3 regions of the Micromonospora pisi genome follow, and region 1 is predicted to be linked to each of the others. Evidence: riboswitches for the same ligand, from Rfam matches in the RefSeq annotation. Region 1 holds a riboswitch; each other region holds the start of a gene.

Evidence for each region. Region 1 has a riboswitch for cobalamin ahead of BDK92_RS02550 (CbtB domain-containing protein). Riboswitches for the same ligand answer to the same signal wherever they lie in the genome.
Region 2: another riboswitch for cobalamin. It lies ahead of BDK92_RS31735 (ribonucleoside-diphosphate reductase subunit alpha); the one in region 1 lies ahead of BDK92_RS02550 (CbtB domain-containing protein).
Region 3: another riboswitch for cobalamin. It lies ahead of BDK92_RS33655 (VWA domain-containing protein); the one in region 1 lies ahead of BDK92_RS02550 (CbtB domain-containing protein).

Annotation. Positions count from the first base shown of each region.
Region 1 covers NZ_RBKT01000001.1:610,410-614,382, reverse strand. Annotated here, with positions in the region: gene BDK92_RS02570 (M14 family zinc carboxypeptidase) at 1-317, shown strand, start outside; gene BDK92_RS02565 (fasciclin domain-containing protein) at 423-1,112, shown strand; gene BDK92_RS02560 (DUF6582 domain-containing protein) at 1,151-1,456, shown strand; gene BDK92_RS02555 (CbtA family protein) at 1,550-2,335, opposite strand; gene BDK92_RS02550 (CbtB domain-containing protein) at 2,352-2,579, opposite strand; adenosylcobalamin (AdoCbl) riboswitch at 2,619-2,721, opposite strand; gene BDK92_RS02545 (histidine phosphatase family protein) at 2,841-3,410, shown strand; gene recQ (DNA helicase RecQ) at 3,416-3,973, opposite strand, start outside.
Region 2 covers NZ_RBKT01000001.1:7,413,455-7,417,427, forward strand. Annotated here, with positions in the region: gene BDK92_RS31735 (ribonucleoside-diphosphate reductase subunit alpha) at 1-1,581, opposite strand, end outside; cobalamin riboswitch at 1,723-1,952, opposite strand; gene BDK92_RS31740 (Gfo/Idh/MocA family protein) at 2,084-3,139, shown strand; gene BDK92_RS31745 (MBL fold metallo-hydrolase) at 3,230-3,973, opposite strand, start outside.
Region 3 covers NZ_RBKT01000001.1:7,851,558-7,855,530, reverse strand. Annotated here, with positions in the region: gene BDK92_RS33655 (VWA domain-containing protein) at 1-1,132, opposite strand, end outside; cobalamin riboswitch at 1,217-1,341, opposite strand; gene BDK92_RS33650 (GntR family transcriptional regulator) at 1,456-2,262, shown strand; gene BDK92_RS33645 (DMT family transporter) at 2,264-3,217, shown strand; gene BDK92_RS33640 (UTRA domain-containing protein) at 3,201-3,973, shown strand, end outside.

The sequences.
Region 1 (3,973 bases):
CCACCCTGATCGCCACCGGTACGACCATCAGTGGCCCGGTCAGCGCCACCGGCGCCGCCGGGGTCTTCCTGGCCGACAGCACGGTGCGCGGTCCGGTGTCGGTCACCGGCACCAGCGGCGCGATCGCCCTGGTCGACGTCACGGTCTCCGGTCCGGTCACCCTGGCGGCCAACGCCACCGGCGCCGACCTGCCCCTGGTCGCCGGGAACACCGTCAACGGCCCGCTGAGCTGCGCCGGCAACAGCCCGGCGCCGATCAGCCTCGGCCTCCGCAACACCGTGCAGGGGCCCCGATCGGGCCAGTGCGCGCTGCTCTGACCAGCTAGGACCCGTAACGCACCGATCACCACCGGCACCCTCGTACCGGCGGGCCGGGCCCCGTGCCCGGTCCGTCGGTACGACCGGATCCGAAGGGCTGAGACCGTGTCCGAGCCATCCGCTCCGTACCACCCATCGACCCTCCCCGGCACCCGCCGGTCCCGCACCGCACCGGGCCTCGCCGTCGCGGCACTGCTCCTGGCGCTCGTCGCGACCGGATGTACGGGCACCGACCACGGTGAGCGGGGCGCCACCCAGGCCGCACCGGCACCCGTCGGGGTGACCGGTCCACTCTGCGACGTGCTGCCCGCCGGCACCGACCCCGGCAATCCGGCGTCGCTCGCCGGTGAACCGGTCGACGTGGCGCTGCAGTGGATCCCCGTCCTCACCCGGTTCGAGGCGGCGCTGCGGGCCTCGGGACTCGCGCCCGAACTGCGCGGCATGACGGGGCTGACCATTCTCGCCCCGACCGACGACGCGTTCGGCGGCAAGTTCTCCGAGGACACCCTCGACGAGCTCTTCATCGAGCGCAAGGACGACCTGCGCGCCTTGCTCAAGGCGCACATCGTGGACGGGTCCCACCCGCTGGCCGAGCTGGTGGCCGCCGGCCGGGTGACCACCCTGGACGGCACCCCGGTCGAGGTCACCGCCAGCGGCACGATGGCCCGGGTGGCGGGCCAGGCGGGCACCCTCTGCGCCGACTACCGGGCCGTCAACGCCCGGATCCACATCATCGACAAGGTCCTCGGCAAGCTGCCCACCGATGCCGACGGCGGCGAACACCGCAGCCACTGAACCGGTGTATCCCGCCCCGGTCGGGGTAGGGAAACAGCATGAAAACCACCTGGAAGCCGCACGAGGAGCACGGCACCCTCGGTAGCAAGCAGAAGCGGGAACTACCAGACACGGTCTTCGCGTTCCCGACAAAACGCAAGGAACCCATGGTCGACGCGTCCCACGTACGTAACGCGGTGGCCCGGTTCGACCAGGTACAGGGCGTGACGGACGCCGAGCGGGAGCAGGCGTTCGCCAACATCAAGGCCGCCGCGAAGCACTACGGGGTCGAGGTGGCCGAGACCGAGTGGCGGCAGCTCGGCAAGCTGCCACACACCCCGAACCCGGTCCACAGCCGGCGCTGACCGGCGGGGCGGCAGCGGCGGCGACGGCCACCGCTCGACGGGCGTGGAGCCCGCCGAGCGGAGGTGGTCGTGCGCTGTCGCGTGCCGGACCCGTCAGGCCGGGACCGTCTCGCCCACCCGTCGGGTGGCGCTGGCGCGGACCCGGCGTTCGGTGAGCGCGCCGAAGAGCAACCCGAGGGTGGCCCAGGTGACGAACTGGGTGCCGAGTGACGCGAGCCGGAACTCCCACAGCACCAGGGCGGGGAAGCCGTCCGGCACCTCGTTGATCGTCGGCAGTGAGAACTGCACGACGGTGATGAAGACCGCGTACGCCCCCACCGCGAGCAGGGTCGCGTTCCACGCGCCGTACCGGGGTTGGAGCCACCGGCCGAGGTGCAGGGCGAGCAGCCCGGCAGCCACCCCGATCACGATCATCAGGAAGTACAGGACGGTCCGCTGGTCGAGGGTGTCCGGGTTACCCGTGGCCGGCGGGTTCGCCGGGTATTTCAGGAACGGGACGAGAGCGACCGTCACGAAGCCGCCGAGGGCGACCAGAGCGGCGGTCGCACGCGGGGTGAACCGACCGATCCGGCCGTACGCGATCGCGAACGCGAGTGCGAACAGGCCACCGAGCGCCACCCCGTACACGAGTGCGGCGGTGGCCAACCCGATCGTGCTCTGCACGAGACGGCTGACCAGTTCGGGCTCGGCCGCGTCGGTGTGTGCCCCGGCGTCGGCCGCGTGCGCCGCCGCGTGTGCGGCGGCACCCTGCGCGGACTCGAAATCGATCGCCTGCCCGACCGGGCCCTCACCGAAGAGGGTGGCGAACAGGTAGGCGGCGACACCGGCGGCGAGGCCGACCAGCATCCCACGGATCAGCAGCGAACGAGCGGAGAGCATCTTGGTCCGCCCGCTGCTAGTGACAGGGGAAACCGAGCAGGTGGCGTCCGTCGTGGACGAACTCGTGCACCGACTCACCGGAGAAGACGGAGGTCACACCCTGCTCCGCGCCGACGAAGTAGAGCAGCACGACGGCGAGCACCGCACCGAAGATCGCCCAGGGCAGGATCTGGCGGAGCGGGATCGGCGTCGGCGCCGGTACGGCGGTCGGCGTCGGCAGTGCGGATACGGATACGTTTGCCATGGCAAACCTCCTCGGGATCACGCGTCCCATAGCGGCGTCCGTGACGGTGGAGGGTCTGACTTCCGGGAGCCGCCGTTATCCGGGGACCGGTTACAGTGGCGCGACCGTGCCGGGTTCCCACCGGCTTCCTCCCACCGTCACGCTGTGGTCGGGACGCTACGGGCGGCGGCGCCGGGGTGTCAACCTGCGGCCCCACATGCCCCGCGCACCGGCGGTCCCGGCGTGACCCGGCACCCGGATCGAAAGCAGGTCGACGCAGCGGTGACGATCCGACTGGTCCTCGTCTCCCACGCGCCCACCCCGGCGGTACGCCGGGCGGCGTTTCCCCTGGACGAGCCGCTGGACCCGCACGGGCTCGCCGCCGCCAGCGCCGCCGCCGCGAACCTGCCCCGCCACGACGAGGTGCGCTGCGCCCCCGCCCGCCGCTGCGCGCAGACCGCCACCGCGCTCGGGCTGACTCCCGTCACCGACGACGGGTTGCGTGACGGGGATCTCGGTCGCTGGTCGGGGCGTACCCTCGACGAGGTCGCCGCCGACGAGCCGGACGCGGTCGCGGCCTGGCTGACCGACCCGGCGGCCGCGCCACACGGCGGCGAGAGCCTCGACGACCTGCTCGCCCGGACCGGGACCTGGCTGCGGGAACTTCCCGGCACCGCCCGTACGGTCATCGCCGTCACCCATCCGATGGTGATCCGTGCCCTGGTCGTCAACGCGATCGCGGCGACGCCCGCCTCGTTCTGGCGTATCGACATCGCCCCGCTGACCGGGACCGTGCTCAGGGGTGGTGCCGGACGGTGGAATCTGCGCCGGTCGGGGGATCCGCTGGGCTGAGCCGCTCAGTCGTTCGCCAGGGTGTCCAGGATCTGCTGGCCGTACTTGGCCAGCTTGTTCTCGCCGACGCCGCTGACCCCGCCCAGCTTGGACAGGGACGACGGGACCTCGGTCGCGATCTGACGCAGCGTCGCGTCGTGGAAGATCACGTACGCCGGCACGCCCTGGTCCTTCGCGGTCGCCGCGCGCCAGGCCCGGAGCCGCTCGAACACCGGCTCGGCGCCCGGCGGCAGCTCGACCGTCGCGGCCGCGCCGCGCGGCCTGGCGGCACGGGAGGTGGACCGCTCCGGCTCCCGCCGCATCATCACCGTCCGCTGCCGGCCCAGCACCTCCGCGCTGGTCTCGGTGAGGACCAGGGTGCCGTACTCACCCTGGACCGCGAGCAGGCCCTGGGCCAGGAGTTGGCGGACCACCGCGCGCCACTCGGCCTCGCGCAGTTCACCGCCGATACCGAAGACGGTGAGCGAGTCGTGCCCGTACTGCGCGACCTTTTCCGTCTTCTTGCCGAGCAGGATGTCGATCGACTGTCCGGCGCCGAACTTCTGATTCCGTTCGCGGTGCAG
Region 2 (3,973 bases), 6.8 Mb from region 1:
CCGGAGTGCGAAGAACACGTCCTGCAGGCCCATCAGGCCGAGCCCGACCGGCCGCCAGCGCGGGTTGCTCGCCGCCGCCTCGGCACTCGGGTAGTAGTTGATGTCGATGACCCGGTCGAGGAAGAGCACCGCGGTACGCACCGTCTCACGCAGCCGCTCCCAGTCGAGGTCGTCGCCGGCCAGGTGCGCGGCCAGGTTCACCGAGCCGAGGTTGCAGACCGCTGTCTCGCCGTCGCCGGAGACCTCGACGATCTCGGTGCAGAGGTTGGAGAGGTGCACCACGTTGCCCGGTTCGGCGGTCTGGTTGCAGAGCCGGTTCGACGGGTCCTTGAACGTCATCCACCCGTTGCCGGTCTGGGCCAGGGTGCGCATCATCCGTCCGTACAGGTCGCGGGCCTTGACCTGACGCACGAACCGGCCCGCCGCCTCCGCCGCCCGGTAGGTGGTGTCGAACTCGTCGCCCCACAGGTCCGGCAGCTCCGGCACCTCGGCCGGGTCGAACAGCGACCACACCTCGTCAGCCTCGACCCGGCGCATGAACTCGTCCGGGATCCAGTTGGCCAGGTTCAGGTTGTGCGTACGTCGCGCGTCCTCACCGGTATTGTCGCGAAGCTCGAGGAACTCCTCGACGTCCGGGTGCCACGGCTCCAAGTATACGCAGGCCGCGCCCTTGCGCCGGCCACCCTGGTTGACCGCCGCCACGCTCGCGTCCAGGGTCCGCAACCACGGCACGATCCCGTTGGAGAGCCCGTTCGTGCCCCGGATCAGCGCACCCCGGGAACGTACCCGGGACCAGGAGATGCCGATTCCGCCGGCGAACTTCGACAGCTTCGCCACCTGGGCGTACCGGTCGTAGATCGAGTCGAGTTCGTCGCGGGGCGAGTCGACCAGGAAGCAGGAGGACATCTGGGTGTGCGCGGTGCCGGAGTTGAAGAGCGTGGGCGAGCTGGGCAGGTAGGCCAGCGACGACATCAGCCGGTAGAACCCGATCGCCTCGGCCGGGGTCTCGGAGAGTCCGCAGGCGACCCGCAGCAGCCAGTACTGGGGGGTCTCCACGGTCAGCCGGGTCACCGGGTGGCGCAGCAGGTAGCGGTCGTAGACCGTACGCAGTCCGAAGTACTCGAACCGCAGGTCGGCCGTGGGATCGATCGCGTCGTCGAGCTTGCGGGCGTTGACCGACACGAACCGCGCCGTCTCGTCGCCGATCAGCCCCTGTTCGTGACCGAGCCGGATCGCCTGGCTGAACGAGGCGATGCCCTGGCCACGTACCTCCTTGTCGACGTATCCGGCGAGCAACCGGGCGGCGAGCCGGGAGTACTGCGGCTCCTCGCCGGTCATCGCCGCGGCGGTCTGGATCGACAGCCGGTCCAGTTCGGCCGTGGTCGCCCCGTCGTAGAGGCCGCTGATCGTCTTCGTGGCCACCCGTAGCGGGTCGATCTCGGTCAGGTCGTCCGCCCACCGCGCCACCGCCCGGACGATTTTCTGTACGTCGACCGGCTCGGTCGCACCGTTGCGCTTACGTACGTGCATCTGGGTACGGCGCTGCCCCGGTGCGAGTGGACCACCCTCGCCCGTCACCATCTCCGTGACCGTCACCTGTCACTCCTCGTACTCGTCGTGGACGAGGTCCGAGTGCGCAGGCAGGCGGAGACGCGCAGCCCACGGGGGCGCGTCGCAGCCGTCGACCGTCCCACGCGGTCTCGGACCGCCGCGCGCGGTTCGCCGGGCGCGGCGCTACTGGCAGGTCTTCGGACTCGCGGGCACGGCCACGGAAACCCGTGTCCTCCTACTGGCCGTCGCTTCCCAGGTGACCGGCGGACGCCGGTGCTCCCAGTGCTCTGTGACGGCGGTCGTTCCCACTCACCGCTGCGGGGCAGTCCCGGATTCACACCGGGTTCCCTGTTGCCTCAACCGGCTGGATGCCCGGCTGAACCAGTTGCGTCACGAACTATATATGGGGTGGCGGAGAAAAACGAACACCAGATGTCGTGTCGGTGTGTTGCTCGGGCTGCCGATTTCTGTCCCAACGCCCACGGGCCGACACCACCGACACCCTGCCGGGCGATGCCCTAAGGTTGCCCGGATGGCAGGCGAGACGTCCTTTGCGTTGATCGGGTTCGGCTGGCGGGCGCAGGCATTCTGGCGGTTGTCCGCCGCGCTGCCCGACGTGACCTGCGTCGGGGCCGTGGTCCCCACACCCCGGGCACTGCCGGTGCCGTACTTCGGTTCGCTCGCCGACTGCCTGGCGACCGCCCGGCCGGACTTCCTGGTTACCGCCCTGCCCCGAGCGGTGAACGCGGAGGTTGTCACTGCGGCGGTGGCGAGCGGCGTACCGGTGCTGACCGAGACCCCGCCCGCGTCCGATGTCGCCGGACTGCGTCGGCTCTGGGACGAGGTCGGCGGATCCGGCCTGGTCCAGGTCGCCGAACAGTATCTGCTGATGCCCGCACACGCCGCCCGCGCGGCGGCCGTCCGCTCCGGCATCATCGGTACGCCCACCCAGGTCCAGGTCTCCTCGACGCACCAGTACCACGCCGTCTCCCTCATCCGTGGCCTGCTCGGTGTCGGTCATGACCCGGCCACCGTTCGGGCGAGCCGGACCACCGCACCGCTGCTCGACCCGCAGACCCGCCAGGGCTGGACCGACGACCCGACACCGAAGCCGGCCACCACCACCATCGCCACCCTGGACTTCGGCCACGGTCGCTCCGGGCTCTACGACTTCACCGACAACCAGTCACGTAACCAGCTACGGTTCCGGCGGCTGCTCGTCCGGGGCACCCACGGCGAGTTGCGCGACGACGAGATTGTCCACCTGGCGGCACCCCGGACGATCGTGCGCACACCGTTGGTGCGGCGGCAGACCGGTCACGACCTGGACCTCGACGGTTACGACACCGGGACCATCACCCTCGGTTCCGAGGTCCTGTACCGCAACCCCTATCCGGGCCAGCGCTGGAACGACGACGAGATCGCCACCGCGCGCATGCTGCAGGCCATGGCCGCATGGGTACGCGGTGAAGGCCAGCCGCCGTACCCGCTCGCCGACGGGGCGCAGGACCACCTGATCGGGCTGGCGATCGAGGAGGCCGCCGACACCGACCGTACCGTCACCACGACCACCGAGGCGTGGGCCTGAACCGGCCGGATGATCCGCCGCGTCGACCGGCCGCTCGGTGCGTGCCCAGCAGGTTCGCCGGGCACGCACTGACGTGCAGCGGGTAGCCGGTCAGGCGAACCTGTAGCCGGTCAGGTATTCCGGCACCACGATCCTGGTCCCGGGGGCGACCCGCCGGATCGTCTCGACCATCGTCTCCAGACGCTGCCGGTCGGCCGGCAGGGCGGGCGGCGGATTCTTCAACTCCGTCTCGAAGTTGTCCCAGTGCACCGGCACCACGATCTCCGGGCGGTCCAGGGCCTCGATCAGCCGGGGCAGGTACGCGTGCGTCGCGTCGCTGGACGCCATCGCGATCATGGCGATGTCCGGTGCCAGTCCGGTCACGTTGCGCTCCACGAAGTCGCTGGCGCCCATGAGGAACACCTTCGGGCCGTCCTTGATTGTCAGCTGGTAGGCGAGGGTGTCGCCCTCCGGCAGGTCGGCGACCGTGGCCGGCTTCGGCGGCTGGCTCAGCCGGACTCCCGGGATACCAACCGAGTACGCCGCGTTCCGGCTGTGCAGGGAGGCGACGACCTCGACGGTGAAGTCGCCGAATTCGAGCACCTCACCACCCTTCACCAGACCGAGCTGGGCCGACGGGATGCCGGAGGCCAGCCCGAGCTGGTAGGTCGTCATGGTGCCGATGACCCGCGCCCCGGTTGTCGTGGCGATGTGCGGTACGTCGTTGAAGTGGTCCCAGTGCGAGTGGGTCACCAGCACCGTCTCCGGTCGGCCCACGTGCTCGGCGATGGTGGAGGCGGCCACAGTCAGTGGCGTCGCCGGGTTCATCCCGCCGTCGAAGAGACCGGTCCGGTA
Region 3 (3,973 bases), 7.2 Mb from region 1:
CGCCCGGTGGCGGGCCGCCGTGGGGCCCGTTCGGAGGTCCGTCCGGCGGGCTGTCGGGCGGTGTGTCGTCGGGGCCGTCGTCCGGCCCGGCCGGCGGTTCCGGCTCCGGGTCGGCGTCGCCGCCGTGTTCACGGAGCAGTTCCTCGAGTTTGTCCTGGTCGGTGCCGGGCGGGTCGAGCGGGTCCCGGCGGCGCCGGTGTGGCAGCGCCAGCCGGGCGGCGGCGGCGACGTCATCGGCGGTCACCACGTCCCGGTCGTGCCAGGCGGCGAGCGCCACGGCGGTCCGGGCGACCACGATGTCGGCGCGGAGCCCGTCGACCCCGTACTCGAGGCAGATGGTCGCGATCCGGTCCAGTTCGGCGTCGGGCAGCCGCACCGAGGGCAGCCGCAGCCGGGCGGCCGCGATCCGCCGGGCGAGTACGGCGTCCTCCTCCACCCAGCGCGCCGCGAAGCCCACCGGGTCGGTCTCGTACGCGAGCCGCCGGCGCACCACCTCGGCCCGGGCGGGCGCCTCGCGGGGTGCGGCCACGGCCACCACCAGCCCGAACCGGTCCACCAACTGGGGGCGGGGTTCGCCCTCCTCCGGGTTCATCGTGCCGACGAGCAGGAAGCGGGCCGCGTGCTTGACCGAGACCCCGTCCCGTTCGACGTGTGCCCGGCCCATCGCGGCGGCGTCGAGCAGCAGGTCGACCAGGTGGTCCGGAAGCAGGTTGACCTCGTCGACGTAGAGCACGCCACGGTGGGCGGCGGCGAGCAGGCCCGGCTCGTACGCCTTGACCCCGTCGGCGAGGGCGCGTTGCAGGTCCAGGGTGCCGACGACCCGGTCCTCGGTGGCGCCGACCGGCAGCTCGACCAGGGTGGCGCGGCGTCGTACGGCGGTCGCACCGGGCTCGTGCGGGCCGTCCGGGCAGTCGCCGTCGGGGTTGGCCGGGTCGCAGGCGAACCGGCAGCCGGGGACCACGTCGACGTCGGGCAGCAGCGCGGCGAGGGCCCGGACGATTGTCGACTTCGCGGTGCCCTTCTCGCCACGGACCAGCACCCCGCCGATGGCCGGGGAGACCGCGTTGAGGAGCAGGGCGAGTCGCAGTTCGGCCAGGCCGACGACGGCGGAGAACGGGTACGGCGGGGTCATCGCCCACTCAGGCGCGCAGAAGCCATGCTCAAGTCCCTTCCGCGGGTGTCCACGCCCGCGTTGGCTGGGTGGTGCGAGCGGTCGGAGTCTCCTGACTCCCGGATCGACGCTTCCCCTCGACCTTCCGGCCTTTCGGCCGTGGCCCGTGCGTGAGGGGTCACTCCCCGGTCACAGTGGCGGGACCGCCCCGGACTCACACCGGGTTCCTCCGCGCACCGCTCTCGTTGCGCCATGCTGTCCCACCGACCGGCCCGCCGTCAACGTGAGCACCGCGACCCGCAGAAGCAACTGGCTTAAGCCAGTTGCGTTACACTCGATGACTGGTGTCCCAGAGACGGGTGGAGCAGTTGACCGAGCGACCCGAACCAGACAAGCGACCCGCGAGCCGGCGAATCGCGGATGACCTCCGTGCCGCCATCGATCGCGGTGAGCTGCGCGCAGATGCCCGACTGCCGTCCGAGCGCGAGCTGTCGATGACGTACGGCACCGCGCGCAACACCGCGCGGGAAGCGATCAGCATCCTTCAGTCCGAAGGTCTGGTGGTCGCACAGCACGGACGGGGTGTCTTCGTCCGAAAACGCTGGCCGCTCATCCGACTTGGCGCAAGCCGCTACTCACGCCGGTTGCGTCAGGAGACCGGGCTGTCACCATTCCGGATCGAGGTCAGCCGGCAGGGACGGGCCCCGCGTACGGAATGCCGCTCGGTGACGCGCGAGCGTCCACCGCTCGACGTGGCCGACCGACTCTCGCTCGACCCGGCGACGTCCGAGGTCGTGCGGCGGGAGAACTGGTACTACGCCGACGAGGAGCCGGTCCAGCTCGGCGTCACCTACATTCCGGTCGACATCGCCGGCGATTCCGTCCTCGCCACAGAGAAGACGCTCGGGACCGGCAGCATCTACGCCAGGTTCGAAGACCTCGGGTATCCCATCGCCCGGATCCGGGAAGAGGTCAGCGCACGCATGCCGAGCACCGACGAGTCGGCCCGACTCGCCGTACCGCCCGGCGTACCGATCATCGAGGTGCTGCACACCGGGTACGACGCCGAAGGCCGGCCGTTCGAGGTCACCAGGTTCACCATGCGCGGCGACCTGAACGGCCTGGACTACGAGATGCCGATCGAGGATTGATGTGGGAACCCGGATCGACCGTGGAAGCATCGCGCGACTGGCCCTGCTGGCCCTGATCTGGGGTTCGGGCTTCTTGTGGATCAAGCTGGCCCTGCGCGGGTTCACTCCGGTGCAGATCGTCCTGGCCCGACTCCTACTCGGGGTCATGGTGCTTGCGCCCATCGCCCTGGTACGCCAGATGCCCCTCCCGTCGGGCCGGCGCATCTGGGCACATCTCGTCGTTGCGGCACTACTCGCCAACGCCGTTCCGTACACGCTGTTCGGCATCGGGGAGCAGACCGTCGGCTCGAACGTGGCCGGCGTACTCAACGCCACCACACCGCTGTGGACGATGCTGGTAGCAGTCCTGGCCGGAACCGATCGCGCGGTCAACGGTTGGCGCGCTGCCGGAATCGCATCCGGCTTCGCCGGTACGGTGCTGATCTTCACACCGTGGGAATCGGCGACGGAGATCGCGAGCTGGGGCGGGCTGGCCTGTCTGGCCGCTTCCGCGAGCTACGGCCTCAGCTACGTCTACATGGGCAGGCACCTCGCCGGACGGGGCATTCCCCCGATCATGCTCTCGACGTGCCAGCTCGCCGTTGGTACGGCGCTGCTCATCCTCGCCCTGCCCTTCGGCGGCCTGACCGTGCCGACGTGGAGCGCCGTTCCGGTCAGCAGCCTGGTCATACTCGGCACCGTGGGGACCGGCCTCGCCTACGTCCTGAACTACCGGCTCATCAGCGACCTCGGGTCGACGGCGGCCTCTACCACCACCTACCTACTTCCGGTCGTGGCCGTGGTACTTGGCGCCCTCGTGCTCAAGGAGCCCGTCACCGCGCCGATGGTCGCCGGCATGATCCTGGTGCTCGCCGGTATCGCCCTCGTCCAACTGCGACTCGATCCGTCCACCGCACGGACCACTCTGGCAACCGCTGGCGCACCTCCGAGGGATGCCCATGAACAGCCCGATTGAAGCCGCACAATCACGCTTTGCCCAGCGCCTGAAGGAACTCCGTCAGGAACACGGGCTTTCGCTACGCAAGCTCGCCCGTCTCGCCCACTACTCCCGCACCTATCTGTGGGAGATGGAGACCGGACAGCGGAACCCCCACGAGCGGTTGGGCAGCGCGCTCGACCGCGTCTTCGGCACCGGTGACGAACTCAGCGTGTTGGCAGCCCAGTGCCCACCTGCGTTACCCCGACGCCGTCCGGCGCGAGCACCCATCATGCCCGACCTCCGCGCACTGGCGACCTACCGGCAGACGCTCGAAGACACGGCGCGCTTAGCGCGGCTACACATCTCATCGGTGAACACCCCACCTCGCGACACCGCCATCGACGGCTCCGCGTCAGACCGAGCCTTGGTGACGAGAGCGGCCGGCGAATGGGCGCGGACGGTCAGCCGGCTGTACGACCTGTTCGTACGGCGACGGCCACTCCTTGCCCGCATCGCGCCCTACCGGTACTCACGACGACTTCGAGCCGAGAGCGGCGTGTCACCGTTCCGAATCGAGGTGGGTGTCCAAGGCCGGATACCGACGACAGCCTGTTCCGATATCCGGCGCCTGCGAGCGCCCGCCGACGTGGCCGCCCGGCTCCGACTCGACCCGCACGACGACGAGGTTCTGTGCCGAACGAACCACTACTCCGCTGACGACGAGCCGGTACAGGTCGGGACCACCTACCTTCCCCTGGCCCTGGCCCTGGCGCAGCGGTCGGCTTTCCCCAC